Eleftheria terrae: one gene and its partner. The protein of the gene in region 1 interacts with the protein of each later gene in a pairwise test. Links are inferred from orthologs where the notes say so. Each region holds a gene or a part of one and is shown in the gene's direction. Other genes may lie near its edges.

Region 1 (6,126 bases):
GAGGCCGCCGGCGCTGACGCGCCCGGCCACGACCCCCACATCGCCGGCGCCAGCGGACCAAACAGCGGCACCCCGCGCAGCGACGCGCGGCCTCCCGAAATGAAGGCAGACAACTTCGTTCTGCCCTCTTGGCGAGGACGGCGGGCAGGTCTACGATCACTTCATCATCGTTGTGCCACGTGCATGCCGCCCGCTCCTGCGGGAGGCGGCATGTATTGCAAGGAGCGAGCCATGAAGCTGTCCCGGTTGGTTCACCTTGTCGCTGCCGGTGCCGCTGCGGCACTCGGCCTGCCCGCCAGCGCCGCCGAGGCGGTGCTGGCCGTGCGGGTGGAGGGTCCGGGCCTGCACTTCTCGCAGGCCGTCCCGCTTGGCCATACCGCCGAAGACGCTCCGGCGCCTGGCGTGGCGCGCTACCTCACCCGTCCCGGCCTGCGCCGGACCGCCGCCTACAGCGAGTCCCGCCCGGCCTGGAGCGACTGGTCGGTGCTGGGCGACTTCTACTTCCGCCGCGACCTGGGGCTGCGGGCCACGGGCGGCGTCCTGGGGGCCGATGCCCCGCGCCTGGCCGCCAGCCAAGGCAGCGGCCACGGCCTGAGCCTGGCCAGCAGCGGCGCCCGCACCTCGCCCACCCTGGGCGTGGAAAAGCGCAGCAGCGCCCTGCCCTACCTGGGCATGGGCTACTCGGAGCTGGCCGCCGCCGGCGGCTGGGGCTTCTTCGCCGACGTCGGCGTGGTGATGCTCAAGCCCAAGTCCAACATCAAGCTGGGCAACGACGCCGGCAGCGCCTGGTTCATCAGCGAAGAGGGCCGCCGCGACGGTGAACTCGACCTGCCGCGGCTGCTGGGCGACTGGCGGCTGTCGCCGCTGGTGCAGGTGGGGGTGTCGTACTCGTTCTGATCGCGGTCTGCCGCGACGCGCGCCACCGCGGCGGTAACGCCGCAGGCATGCGCTCGGACATCGCGCCAGCGCAAAGGGCGGCGCACTGATTTGCTCTATAAAGTGGGCTGATTCCCGATCCTCTATTCACAACCACCATGAGCGACGTTCAGCAACGCATCGACGATCTCGTCAAGAACCACCGGGTGGTGCTCTTCATGAAGGGCACTGCGCAATTTCCGATGTGCGGCTTCTCCGGCCGCGCCGTCCAGATCATCAAGGCCTGCGGCGTGACCGACCTGAAGACGGTCAACGTGCTGGAGGACGAAGAAATCCGCCAGGGCGTGAAGGAATATGCCAACTGGCCAACCATCCCCCAGCTCTACGTCGATGGCGAATTCATCGGCGGCTCGGACATCATGATGGAGATGTACCAGGCCGGCGAGCTGCAGGACGTGCTGCGCGCCGCGTGAACGCCAGTCCCCGCCCGGCACCCGTCGCCCGCTCAGGTGCGGTTCTGCGATGAGCGGCCGCCTCGTTGTCGGCATCACCGGCGCCAGCGGCGCCATCTACGGCGTGCGCCTGCTGCAGCGCCTGCGCGCGCTGGGCGTGCAGACCCACCTGGTGGCCACGCCGGCCGGCATTCTCAACGTGCACCATGAACTGGGCCTCGACCGGCGCGAACTCGAGGCGCTGGCCGATGTCGCTCACAACCCGGCCGACATCGGCGCGGCGATCGCCAGCGGCAGCTTCGCGGCCGATGGCATGCTGGTGGCGCCCTGCTCGATGAAGACACTGGCCGCGGTGGCCCACGGCCTGTGTGACAACCTGCTGACCCGGGCGGCCGACGTGACCCTCAAGGAACGCCGGCGCCTGCTGCTGATGGTGCGCGAGACCCCCTTCAACCTGGCCCACCTGCGCAACATGACCGCGGTCACCGAGATGGGCGGCATCGTCTTTCCGCCGCTGCCGGCCTTCTACCACCGGCCACAAAGCATCGACCAGCTGGTCGACGACACGGTGGAGCGCGCATTGGCACTGGTGGGCCTGCCGCAGGCGCGCCCGCGCGAATGGCAGGGCCTTTGAGCCGGGCCGGGCGCGGCCGCCGCTTCTGCCCCTATTCCCGATACTCCCAGAGCCGGCGCGACGCAAACACCGCGTCCGGGTACGGCGAGCGCCCGCGGCTCCCGTTGTAGCGGCCCAGGCTGAGGAAGAGATCGCCACGCTCGATGTCGAGGTAGTGGCGCAGGATCACGCAGCCGAAGCGCAGGTTGGTCTGCATGTGGAAGAGCTTGTTCGGGTCGCCGTCGCCGATCAGCCGGGTCCAGAACGGCATCACCTGCATGTAGCCGCGAGCGCCGACGCTGCTGATGGCGTACTTGCGGAAGCCGCTTTCCACCTGGATCAGGCCCAGCACCAGCGCCGTCTCCAGCCCGGCGCGACGGCTCTCGTACCAGACCGTCTCCAGGAATTCGAGCCGGGTCTGGGTGTCGAGCTTGCGCTTGGACAGCCGCTCGCTCATCGCACCCAGCCAGCGCAGGTAGCGCAGCCGATCCTCGATGTTCGTGAACACCGCCTTCGGTGGCGCGGTATTGGCCACCGCCGCCGACAACGCCGTCTTCACCGCGTTGGCCAGCGGCTCCTCGACCTGCCCGCCGGCGCGCGCCGGCAGTGGCAGGCCGGCGGCCATGCAGGCAGCCGCGCCGCCGCCCAGCACGAGGCGCCGCCTCACGGCGCCAGCCTCATCCAGCGGTGCGGCGGTGGCCTCCGCCCCACGGCGGCCCGGCACCGGCCTCATGCCGCCAGCTTGCCCTTCAGCAGGGCCAGCACTTCGGCGGGCGGCACTGCGGTGGCCTGTGCATCGCGGCGGCCCTGGTATTCGAGCTTGCCTTCCTTCAGGCCGCGGTCGGAGATGACCACCCGGTGCGGCACACCGATCAGTTCCCAGTCGGCGAACATGGCGCCCGGGCGCTCGCCGCGATCGTCCAGCAGCACGTCCACGCCCAGCCCGGCCAGCTCATCATGCAGCTGTTGCGCGGCGGCCTGGACCTCGGCCGAGCGATCCATGCCGATCGGGCAGATCACCACCGCGAAAGGCGCCATCGCGGTCGGCCAGATGATGCCGCGCTCGTCGTGGTTCTGCTCGATGGCCGCGCCCAGGATGCGCGTCACGCCGATGCCGTAGCAGCCCATCTCCATCGGGCGCGGCTTGCCGTTCTCGTCCAGGTAGTTGGCATTCATCGCTGCCGAGTACTTGGTGCCAAGGTAGAACACGTGGCCCACCTCGATGCCGCGCTGGATGGCGAGCGTGCCCTGGCCATCGGGCGAGGGATCCCCCTCCACCACGTTGCGCAGGTCGGCCACCAGGTCGGGCTCGGGCAGGTCGCGGCCCCAGTTCACCCCGGTCAGGTGGTAGTCGGCCTCGTTGGCACCGCAGACGAAGTCGGCCATGTTGGCTACCGTCCGGTCCGCCACGACCTTCACCGGGTGCTTGAGGCCGACCGGGCCCAGATAACCGGGCCGGCAGCCGAAATGGGCCGCGATCTCCGCCTCGGTGGCGAAGCGGAAACCCGCCTTCAGGCCGTCGACCTTGCCCGCCTTGACTTCGTTCAGGTCGTGGTCGCCGCGCACCAGCAGCAGCCAGACGGTGGTCTTGGTGATGTCGCCAGCCGCGTTCTTCTCGTCGGTGGCAAGCACCAGCGACTTCACGGTCTGCGACAGCGGCAAGCCCAGCAGCTCGGCCACCGCGGCGCAGGTGCTCTTGCCCGGCGTCGCGGTGCGCTCCATGGCCTGGGTCGGCGCTGCGCGCGAGGGCAGCAGCGAAACGGCCTCGGCCAGCTCGATGTTGGCGGCATAGTCCGACTGCGGGCTGTAGACGATCGCGTCCTCGCCGGTCTCGGCAATCACCTGGAACTCGTGCGAGCGGTCGCCGCCGATCGCGCCGGTGTCGGCCGCCACCGCGCGGTACGTCAGGCCCAGGCGGTCGAAGATGCGACAGTAGGCGGCGTACATCGCGTCGTAGCTGCGGCCGGCCGACTCGACGTCACGGTCGAAGGAATAGGCGTCCTTCATCGTGAACTCGCGCCCGCGCATGATGCCGAAACGAGGCCGGCGCTCGTCGCGGAACTTGGTTTGGATGTGATAGAAATTTTTCGGCAGCTGGCGGTAGCTGCGCAGTTCCTGCCGCGCGATGTCGGTGATGACCTCCTCCGACGTCGGCTGGATGATGAAGTCGCGCTCGTGCCGATCCTTCACCCGCAGCAGCTCGGGGCCCATCTTGTCCCAGCGCCCGGTCTCCTGCCACAGCTCGGCCGGCTGCACCACCGGCATCAACAGCTCCACCGCACCGGCCCGGTTCATCTCCTCACGGATGATGTTCTCCACCTTTCGGATGACTCGCAGGCCCATCGGCATGTAGTTGTAGATGCCGGCGCCGAGCCGCTTGATCAGGCCGGCGCGCATCATCAGCTTGTGGCTCACGACCTCCGCATCGGCAGGCGCTTCTTTCAGAGTGGAAATAAAAAACTGAGAGGCTTTCATGGATGGATCATGGCCTGACCCGAGCAGGCCGGGCAAGCAGGAGGCTGAGGACTACGGAGGGGGTTGAAACCGCACCCGCCGGTGCAATAATGGTTTCAGTTGACAAAATTGAGGTTTGATTATGCTCGACAGGGAAGGCTTCCGGCCCAACGTCGGCATCATCCTGCTCAACCAGAGGAACCAGGTTTTTTGGGGCAAGCGGATCCGCACGCACTCTTGGCAGTTCCCCCAAGGGGGCATCAAACACGGTGAGAGCCCCGAGCAGGCGATGTACCGTGAGCTGCACGAAGAAGTCGGGCTCCTGCCCGAGCACGTGCGCATCCTCGCCCGGACCCGGGACTGGTTGCGCTACGAGGTGCCCGAGCACTACATCCGCCGCGACGCCCGCGGCCACTACCGGGGCCAGAAACAGATCTGGTTCCTGCTGCAGCTGACCGGCCGCGATTGCGACATGAACCTGAGGGCGACGGACCATCCTGAGTTCGACGCCTGGCGCTGGAACGAGTACTGGGTGCCGCTGGACGTGGTGATCGAGTTCAAGCGCGACGTCTACCAGATGGCGCTGACTGAATTGGCGCGCTTCCTGCCGCGCGCCAACCACCACAACCGCTACCTGCGCGGCGGCATGCGCCCCCACTCACCGCGCGAGGAGCCGCGCCTGGAGCGCGGTGCCGCCCAGGTGCTGGCCGACCCGAGCGACGACGAGCTCAACAGCGGCGCCTGAGGCAGCCGCTGTCGCCTGCCCCGCGTCAGGCCAGCACCAGGTTGTCGCGGTGGATCATCTCCGGCTCGCCGGTGAAGCCCAGCAGGCGCTCGAACTCGCTGGACGGCTTGCGCGCGATCAGCCGCGCCTCGCTGCTGGAGTAGTTGGCGAGGCCGCGGGCCACCTCCAGCCCGTCGGCCGAACGCACCGCGATGACGTCGCCGCGCGCGAACTCGCCCGCCACCTCCACCATGCCGATCGGCAGCAGGCTTTTGCCTTCGTCGCGCAGCTTTGCAACGGCGCCCGCATCGATCACCACGGCGCCTCGCAGTTGCAGATGGTCGGCCATCCATTGCTTGCGCGCGGCGAGCTTGGGCGTGCGCGCATGCAGCAAGGTGCCGATTGGCTCGCCTGCAGCCAGCCGCAGCAAGACGTCGGGCTCGCGCCCCCAGGCAATGACGGTGGAAGCGCCACTGCCGGCGGCACGCTTGGCGGCAAGGATCTTGGTGATCATGCCGCCCTTGCCGATGCTGGAGCCCGCCCCGCCGGCCATGCGCTCCAGTTCCGGCGTGCCGGCCTCCGCCTCGTCGATGAAGCGAGCTGAGGGGTCCTTGCGGGGATCGGCCGAGTACAGGCCTTTCTGGTCGGTCAGGATCACCAGCGCGTCCGCTTCCACCAGGTTGGCCACCAGGGCACCCAGCGTGTCGTTGTCACCGAACTTGATCTCGTCGGTGACCACCGTGTCGTTCTCGTTGATGACCGGCAGCACGCGCAGCCGCAGCAGCGTCAGCAGCGTCGAGCGGGCGTTGAGGTAGCGCTCCCGGTCGGCCAGGTCGGCATGTGTCAGCAGCACCTGTGCACTGCCCATGCCGTATTCGCGCAGCTGCGTCTCGTAGATCTGGGCCAGTCCCATCTGCCCGACCGCTGCCGCCGCCTGCAACTCGTGCAGCTCCTTCGGCCGGGCCGCCCAGCCCAGGCGCTTCATGCCTTCGGCAATGGCGCCGCTG
Region 2 (5,411 bases), 1.9 Mb from region 1 along the record:
GAGGAAGTGCGCCGCCTGCGCCGCGTGCTGGAGCGTCCCTACGACGAGCAGCCCGAACACGAGGCCTATGCGGGCTTCCCGCCTGACTGGGCGCAAACGTTGGAGGTATCCTGTTCGTCATGAGCAAGGACCACGAGATCAAGAAGAGCGACGAGGAATGGCGCCAGCAGCTCGACCCGCTGCAATACCAGGTGACGCGGCATGCCGCGACCGAGCGCCCCTTCACCGGCAAGTACTGGGACCACCAGGCCGACGGCGTCTACCGCTGCGTCTGCTGCGGCGAACCCTTGTTCGATTCGTCCAGCAAGTTCGACGCCGGCTGCGGCTGGCCCAGCTACTTCGAGCCGCTGGCCGAGGACGCGATCGACCGCGAGATGGACCACAGCCACGGCATGGTCCGGGTCGAGGTCACCTGTCGCCGCTGTGGTGCGCACCTGGGCCACGTGTTCGATGACGGGCCGCAACCCACCGGCTTGCGCTACTGCATCAATTCCGCCGCGTTAGACTTCGCCGAACGAAAAGACTGATAAGGGCCGGCGGCCGCCTGCACGCAGCGCGGTCCGCACACAAGCGATGAAACTCCTGTTCGACTTCCTGCCGGTGATCCTGTTCTTCGGCATGTTCAAGTACGCCGAGGGGCATGCCGACTGGGCTGCCACCGCGGCCACCGACTGGCTGGGCTTCATGGTCTCGGGCGGTGTGGTGGGCGCCAAGGAGGCGCCGGTGCTGCTGGCCACCGTGGTGGTCATTGCAGCCACCGCGGCGCAGATCGCCTGGCAGCTCGCGCGCGGCCGCAAGATCGACAAGATGCTGTGGGTCAGCCTGATCCTGGTCACGGTGCTGGGCGGCGCAACGATCTGGTTCCACAGCGAGACCTTCATCAAGTGGAAGCCCAGCGTGCTGTACTGGGTGACGGGCGCGGCCTTCTGGATCAGCCACACGCTGTTCCGCAAGAACCTGCTGCAGGCCCTGATGAGCACCCAGGTCGAGCTGCCCGCCTCGGTGTGGCAGCGCCTTAATTTCGCCTGGATCGCCTTTTTCGGTCTGATGGGTTTGCTGAATATCTACGTGGCCTACAGCTACTCGACCGCCACCTGGGTCAACTTCAAGCTGTTCGGCAGCCTGGGGCTGATGGTGTTGTTCATGCTGGGCCAGGGGGTCTACCTCAGCCGGCATATCAAGAGTGAAGAGCAGCAGCCCTGAAATGAGTGTCACCGCCCAGCAGATTGAAGCTGCACTGCAGGCCGGCCTGGCCCCCGTACAGCTGCGCGTGCAGGACGACAGCCACCTGCATGCCGGCCATGCCGGCGCTCGTGAAGGTCGGCATTTTTCGGTTCATGTCGTCAGCGAACGCTTTTGCGGTTTGTCACGGCTGGCGCGGCATCGGCTCGTGTATAGTGCCCTGATGCCTTTGATTCCCCAGGGTATTCACGCCCTTGCCATACAGGCTCATACGCCCGACGAAGTTTGAATTCCTCGCAGCGCGCTACCGGGTTTCAACCGGCATTTCATGATTGAAGCATTGCGCTGCCCTCCCCTTTTCGACCAGAGAGGTTTCCATGAAGAAAACTAGTTTCGCGCTCGGCGCGTTGAGCCTGGCTCTGAGCGCTGCATTGCTGGCCCCGGTGGCTGCCTCGGCGCAGAACATCGCCATCGTCAACGGCAAGGCCGTGCCCAAGGAGCGGGCCGACGCGCTGATCAGCCAGATCTCCAAGCAAGGCCAGCCGGTCACGCCCGAGCTCGAAAAGCAGGTCAAGGACGAAGTCGTGCTGCGTGAGATCTTCCTGCAGGAAGCCGAGAAGCGCGGCCTGAACAGCTCCGACAGCTACAAGCAGCAGCTCGAGCTGGCCCGCCAGACCCTGCTGATCCGCGAACTGTTCGCCGACTACCAGAAGACCAATCCGGTGACCGACGCCGAAGTCCAGGCCGAATACGACAAGTTCAAGGGCCAGGCCGGTGACAAGGAATACCGCGCCCGCCACATCCTGGTGGAGAAGGAAGACCAGGCCAAGAAGCTGATCACCCAGATCAAGGGCGGCGCCAAGTTCGAGGACCTGGCAAAGAAGAACTCGAAGGACACCGGCTCTGCCACCAACGGCGGTGACCTGGACTGGGCGGCACCGGGCAGCTATGTGCCGGAGTTCTCGCAAGCCATGGTGGGCCTGAAGAAGGGTGAAGTCACCCCGACGCCGGTGAAATCGCAGTTCGGCTACCACATCATCAAGCTGGAAGATGTGCGCGACGCCAAGGTGCCGTCCATCGATGAAGTGAAGCCGCAGATCCAGCAGAGCCTGACGCAGCAGAAGATGGCCAAGTTCCGCGACGACCTGCGCAACAACGCCAAGACGGACTACAAGTTCGCCCAGTGATGACCGGCCTGCGGGCCGCTCCAGAGAAAGGCGCCCCGCGGGGCGCCTTTTTCATTCAGGACGCCGCAGCCGCCGGCGGTGCCACGGGCGGCATCAGGGCGCGCAAGCGGGCCAGGGCCGGCTCGGACAAGGCTTGCGAGCGACGCGTCGCCTCGTTCACCTGGACGATCACCGTCTGGCCACTGGCCACCAGGCGCGCGTCCTGGAACACCGCCTGTTCCAGCGTGATCGAGCTGCGTCCCACGGCGGCCACCCGGGTGCCGATGTCGACCCGGCCCGGCCAGTGCACCTCGCTGACGAATTCGAGCGTGAGGCGCGCCAGTACGAAGGCGCTGCCTGCCTCGGCCAGCGGCGCGTCCGGGTCGTAGAGGATCTCGACGCGGCCGGTCTCCAGCAAGGTGGCGAACACCGCGTTGTTCACATGGCCCTGGCGGTCGGTGTCCCCGTAGCGCAGCTTGTCGTAGCTGCGGCAAGGAAAGTCGTCGAGGCGAAGCGATGTGGTCATGTCAGGCTCCTGGGCAGCGGCGGGGGTACGCAGGCAAGGCGGGGCAGACCACCGGCCGCAGGGCCGGCGTGCGCAGGCCGAGTGTGGCCAAGCGGGCTGGGACGGTCAAGAACGGCCGGGAGCGGCGGCAGGCGGTGAGCGCCCGTCCAGCAGCGACAGCAGCATGCCGCCGGTCACCACCGCCAGGCCGAGCACCGCGAATGGTGCAGGCCATTCGCCGAGCAGGAAGGCGGCCAGCATCGTCGCCATGCCCGGCACCAGCGCCGCAAACAGGGCCCCCCGGGCCGGCCCCAGGTGATAGACCGCCTGGCTGTAGAAGAACAAGGCCACGATGGAGACCAGCACGCCCTGGTAGACGCCTTGCACCAGCACGTCGTGCAGCGGCGCCTGCAGCAAGGCCGGCCCGCGCAGCAGCAGGTAAGGCGGAAGGTAGAGCACCATCGACGCCACCGAGACCAGCGCAGTGGCATGGAAGGGCTGCACGCCACACGCCTTCGACGTGACCGTGTAGACCGCCCACATCAACCCGCCCAGCAGGAAGGCGGCATGCACGCCGATGCTGCCGCTGCCCGCACCGCGCAGACCCTGCAGGCCGATCAGCAGCACGCCGAGCAGGATGAGCGCCACGCCGCCCAGGGCGCGGCCGCCGAGCCGCGTGTGCAGGACCCGGGCACTGAGGAGCACCGAAAACAGGATCATGCTGCCCGGCGTGATCACCGCAAAATGCTCCACGGGCGCCCGGGCCAGCCCCAGCGCGACCACCAGCATGTAGGGCGCACCGATGCCCACCACCATCAGCGCGAGGGCGCTCCAGCTCACCCCGCCTCGGCCGGCCCGCATCAGGTAGGGCAGCAACACCAGGCCGGACACGCCAAAGCGCAAGGCGGTGACGTCGAAGCCGTCAAGCGCCGTGCGGGCCACGCCAAGCCGGGTCACCACCGGAAAGGCGCCCCAGATCAAGGCAGACAGCAGGCCGTAGATCACGCCTTCGGCGCGGGCCGAGGGTGGGTTCATCAAGGGCGCCTTTCATCACGCGGGCAAGGCCGGTAGGGCCGCTCGTCCGTCACAATCGCTCGACCCGCACCGAGCCGGAGCCGCCACGGCGGCGCAGGTAGGCGTATTCGAGGTCATTGAGCATCATCTGTGCACGCGGCAGGTGGCGCGAGGCATAGCCGAGACTGGTCAGGAAGTGCGCCAGCTCCTCATGCTCCTGCGGGTCCGCATCGACATCGACTCGGCTCACGTCGAGGTTGCCGCGGGCCGACAAGGCCTGCAGGTAATGGTCGTCGATGACCCGAAAGGCCGCACCGATGCTCAGTCCCCGGGCATTGAGGACCTTGTGCCATTCGAACGGCAGGTTGAGCAGCACATCGCCAGGCTCCAGGTAGACCAGGTCATGCTCGAAGCTCGCTCCCGGCGCCTCGCGGCCGCTGCTGCTGGAGAACAGCCGGTCGTACTCCTCGAACTGCTCACCGAGGCGGGGCGGCCGGGTCATCCAGCGCTTGCGGCCGGCCACCATCACGAAGATGTTGAGCGTCGGGAACATGTGCCAGTCGCTGCCCACCGCGCCGCGGCTGGGCTCGCCGTATTCCTGGTTGCTGTGGCCAAAGAACATGTGCCCGCTGACCCGCCAGCCGGGCACCTGGCACCAGCCGGAGCGGAACAGCTCGTCCTTGAGGCGGTTGAAGGCGAGCTTGCCCCATTCATAGGGGTCGTTGTAGCCCGACGAGATGGTGCCCAGGTGGGAGTAGACGTCCAGCCGGCGCTCGAAGATGTCGTCGAGGAACTCCGTGCCGGTGCCAAGCTTGCCGGTCACGTAGTTGTAGTCCGAACTGCCGTCCTCGGCCCGCATCGACACCGGCCCTTCGCCGTGCTTGACGCGCCACTGCAGCGTTTCTCGGCCGTCGACCGCCTCGTAAAAGGCACGGCCGGCCAGTTTTTCTTCGATGACCAGCATTTGACGAAACAGCGCCGGCCTGGAAAAGCCATCAGTGAATCGAGCGATGTTTTCGCGGGTCAAGGTCACTTGGTGGCTCGGCGGATCAATCACATTGATATAGGCATGAGACAGTTGGTCTTGGTGCAACATGGCTGCGTCCTTTCACCCGCCTGTCACGATATTGAGACAGCGGGGAAACCGATCACGAAGAGAACCAGCCGGGACTGGCTCTGGCGGCCAGCAAGGTGGGTTCGGCGGGCATTGGTACCTGACCAGTGCGAGAAATGCGTCACCTGGTGCCCTTGCCTTCCGATGAAAGGGACGCGCGAGAAAACTGCCTACTGTGCGTGTTGCCCTGTGGGAGTGAATCAACCGCTGTTCTTTGCTGCGCTCGATCCGCCCAATCCAACCTTGCCGAGGAACGACGGTACACGTTATGCGGCAGTGCACAAGCCGGACAATTGGTTTTGAATATCGTCACGGCGAGAACCATCAGCAGTCGTGCCGCAAAAGCATGCGGGAGGCCTCGCTTTGCCGCCCCACAACTTCAGGGGCGCCCCCTGTTGATCGACAGCACGGCATTTAAATGGAGGGTGTT

What was found. The genes of interacting proteins can lie anywhere in the genome.
Region 2: the proteins of grxD (region 1) and N7L95_RS02355 interact in binary tests that used the Escherichia coli proteins (3 or more experiments, as listed by UniProt). The link is inferred for Eleftheria terrae from one-to-one orthologs.

Annotation. Positions count from the first base shown.
Region 1 is NZ_CP106951.1:2,339,610-2,345,735, forward strand. The notes cover bases 1-2,691. They hold grxD (Grx4 family monothiol glutaredoxin), read left to right. Parts: upstream 1-1,034; coding sequence 1,035-1,349; downstream 1,350-2,691. Other genes in these bases: prmC (peptide chain release factor N(5)-glutamine methyltransferase), read left to right, coding at 1-17; N7L95_RS10205 (hypothetical protein), read left to right, coding at 232-897; N7L95_RS10215 (UbiX family flavin prenyltransferase), read left to right, coding at 1,399-1,962; N7L95_RS10220 (lytic transglycosylase domain-containing protein), read right to left, coding at 1,994-2,566; N7L95_RS10225 (proline--tRNA ligase), read right to left, coding at 2,671-2,691. In the rest of the region: more of N7L95_RS10225, read right to left, coding at 2,692-4,416; N7L95_RS10230 (RNA pyrophosphohydrolase), read left to right, coding at 4,538-5,140; proB (glutamate 5-kinase), read right to left, coding at 5,166-6,126. UniProt on the Escherichia coli protein: Monothiol glutaredoxin involved in the biogenesis of iron-sulfur clusters.
Region 2 is NZ_CP106951.1:450,555-455,965, reverse strand. Bases 1-2,837 are described here. They hold N7L95_RS02355 (BolA family protein), read left to right. Parts: upstream 1-1,204; coding sequence 1,205-1,471; downstream 1,472-2,837. Other genes in these bases: N7L95_RS02345 (acyl-CoA thioesterase), read right to left, coding at 2,425-2,837; N7L95_RS02350 (peptidylprolyl isomerase), read left to right, coding at 1,560-2,369; N7L95_RS02360 (septation protein A), read left to right, coding at 574-1,203; msrB (peptide-methionine (R)-S-oxide reductase MsrB), read left to right, coding at 120-527; N7L95_RS02370 (protein adenylyltransferase SelO), read left to right, coding at 1-123. Outside these bases: more of N7L95_RS02345, read right to left, coding at 2,838-2,874; N7L95_RS02340 (DMT family transporter), read right to left, coding at 2,980-3,888; N7L95_RS02335 (hypothetical protein), read right to left, coding at 3,938-4,963. UniProt on the Escherichia coli protein: Transcriptional regulator that plays an important role in general stress response. Has many effects on cell morphology, cell growth and cell division. Acts by regulating the transcription of many genes, including dacA (PBP-5), dacC (PBP-6), ampC and mreB.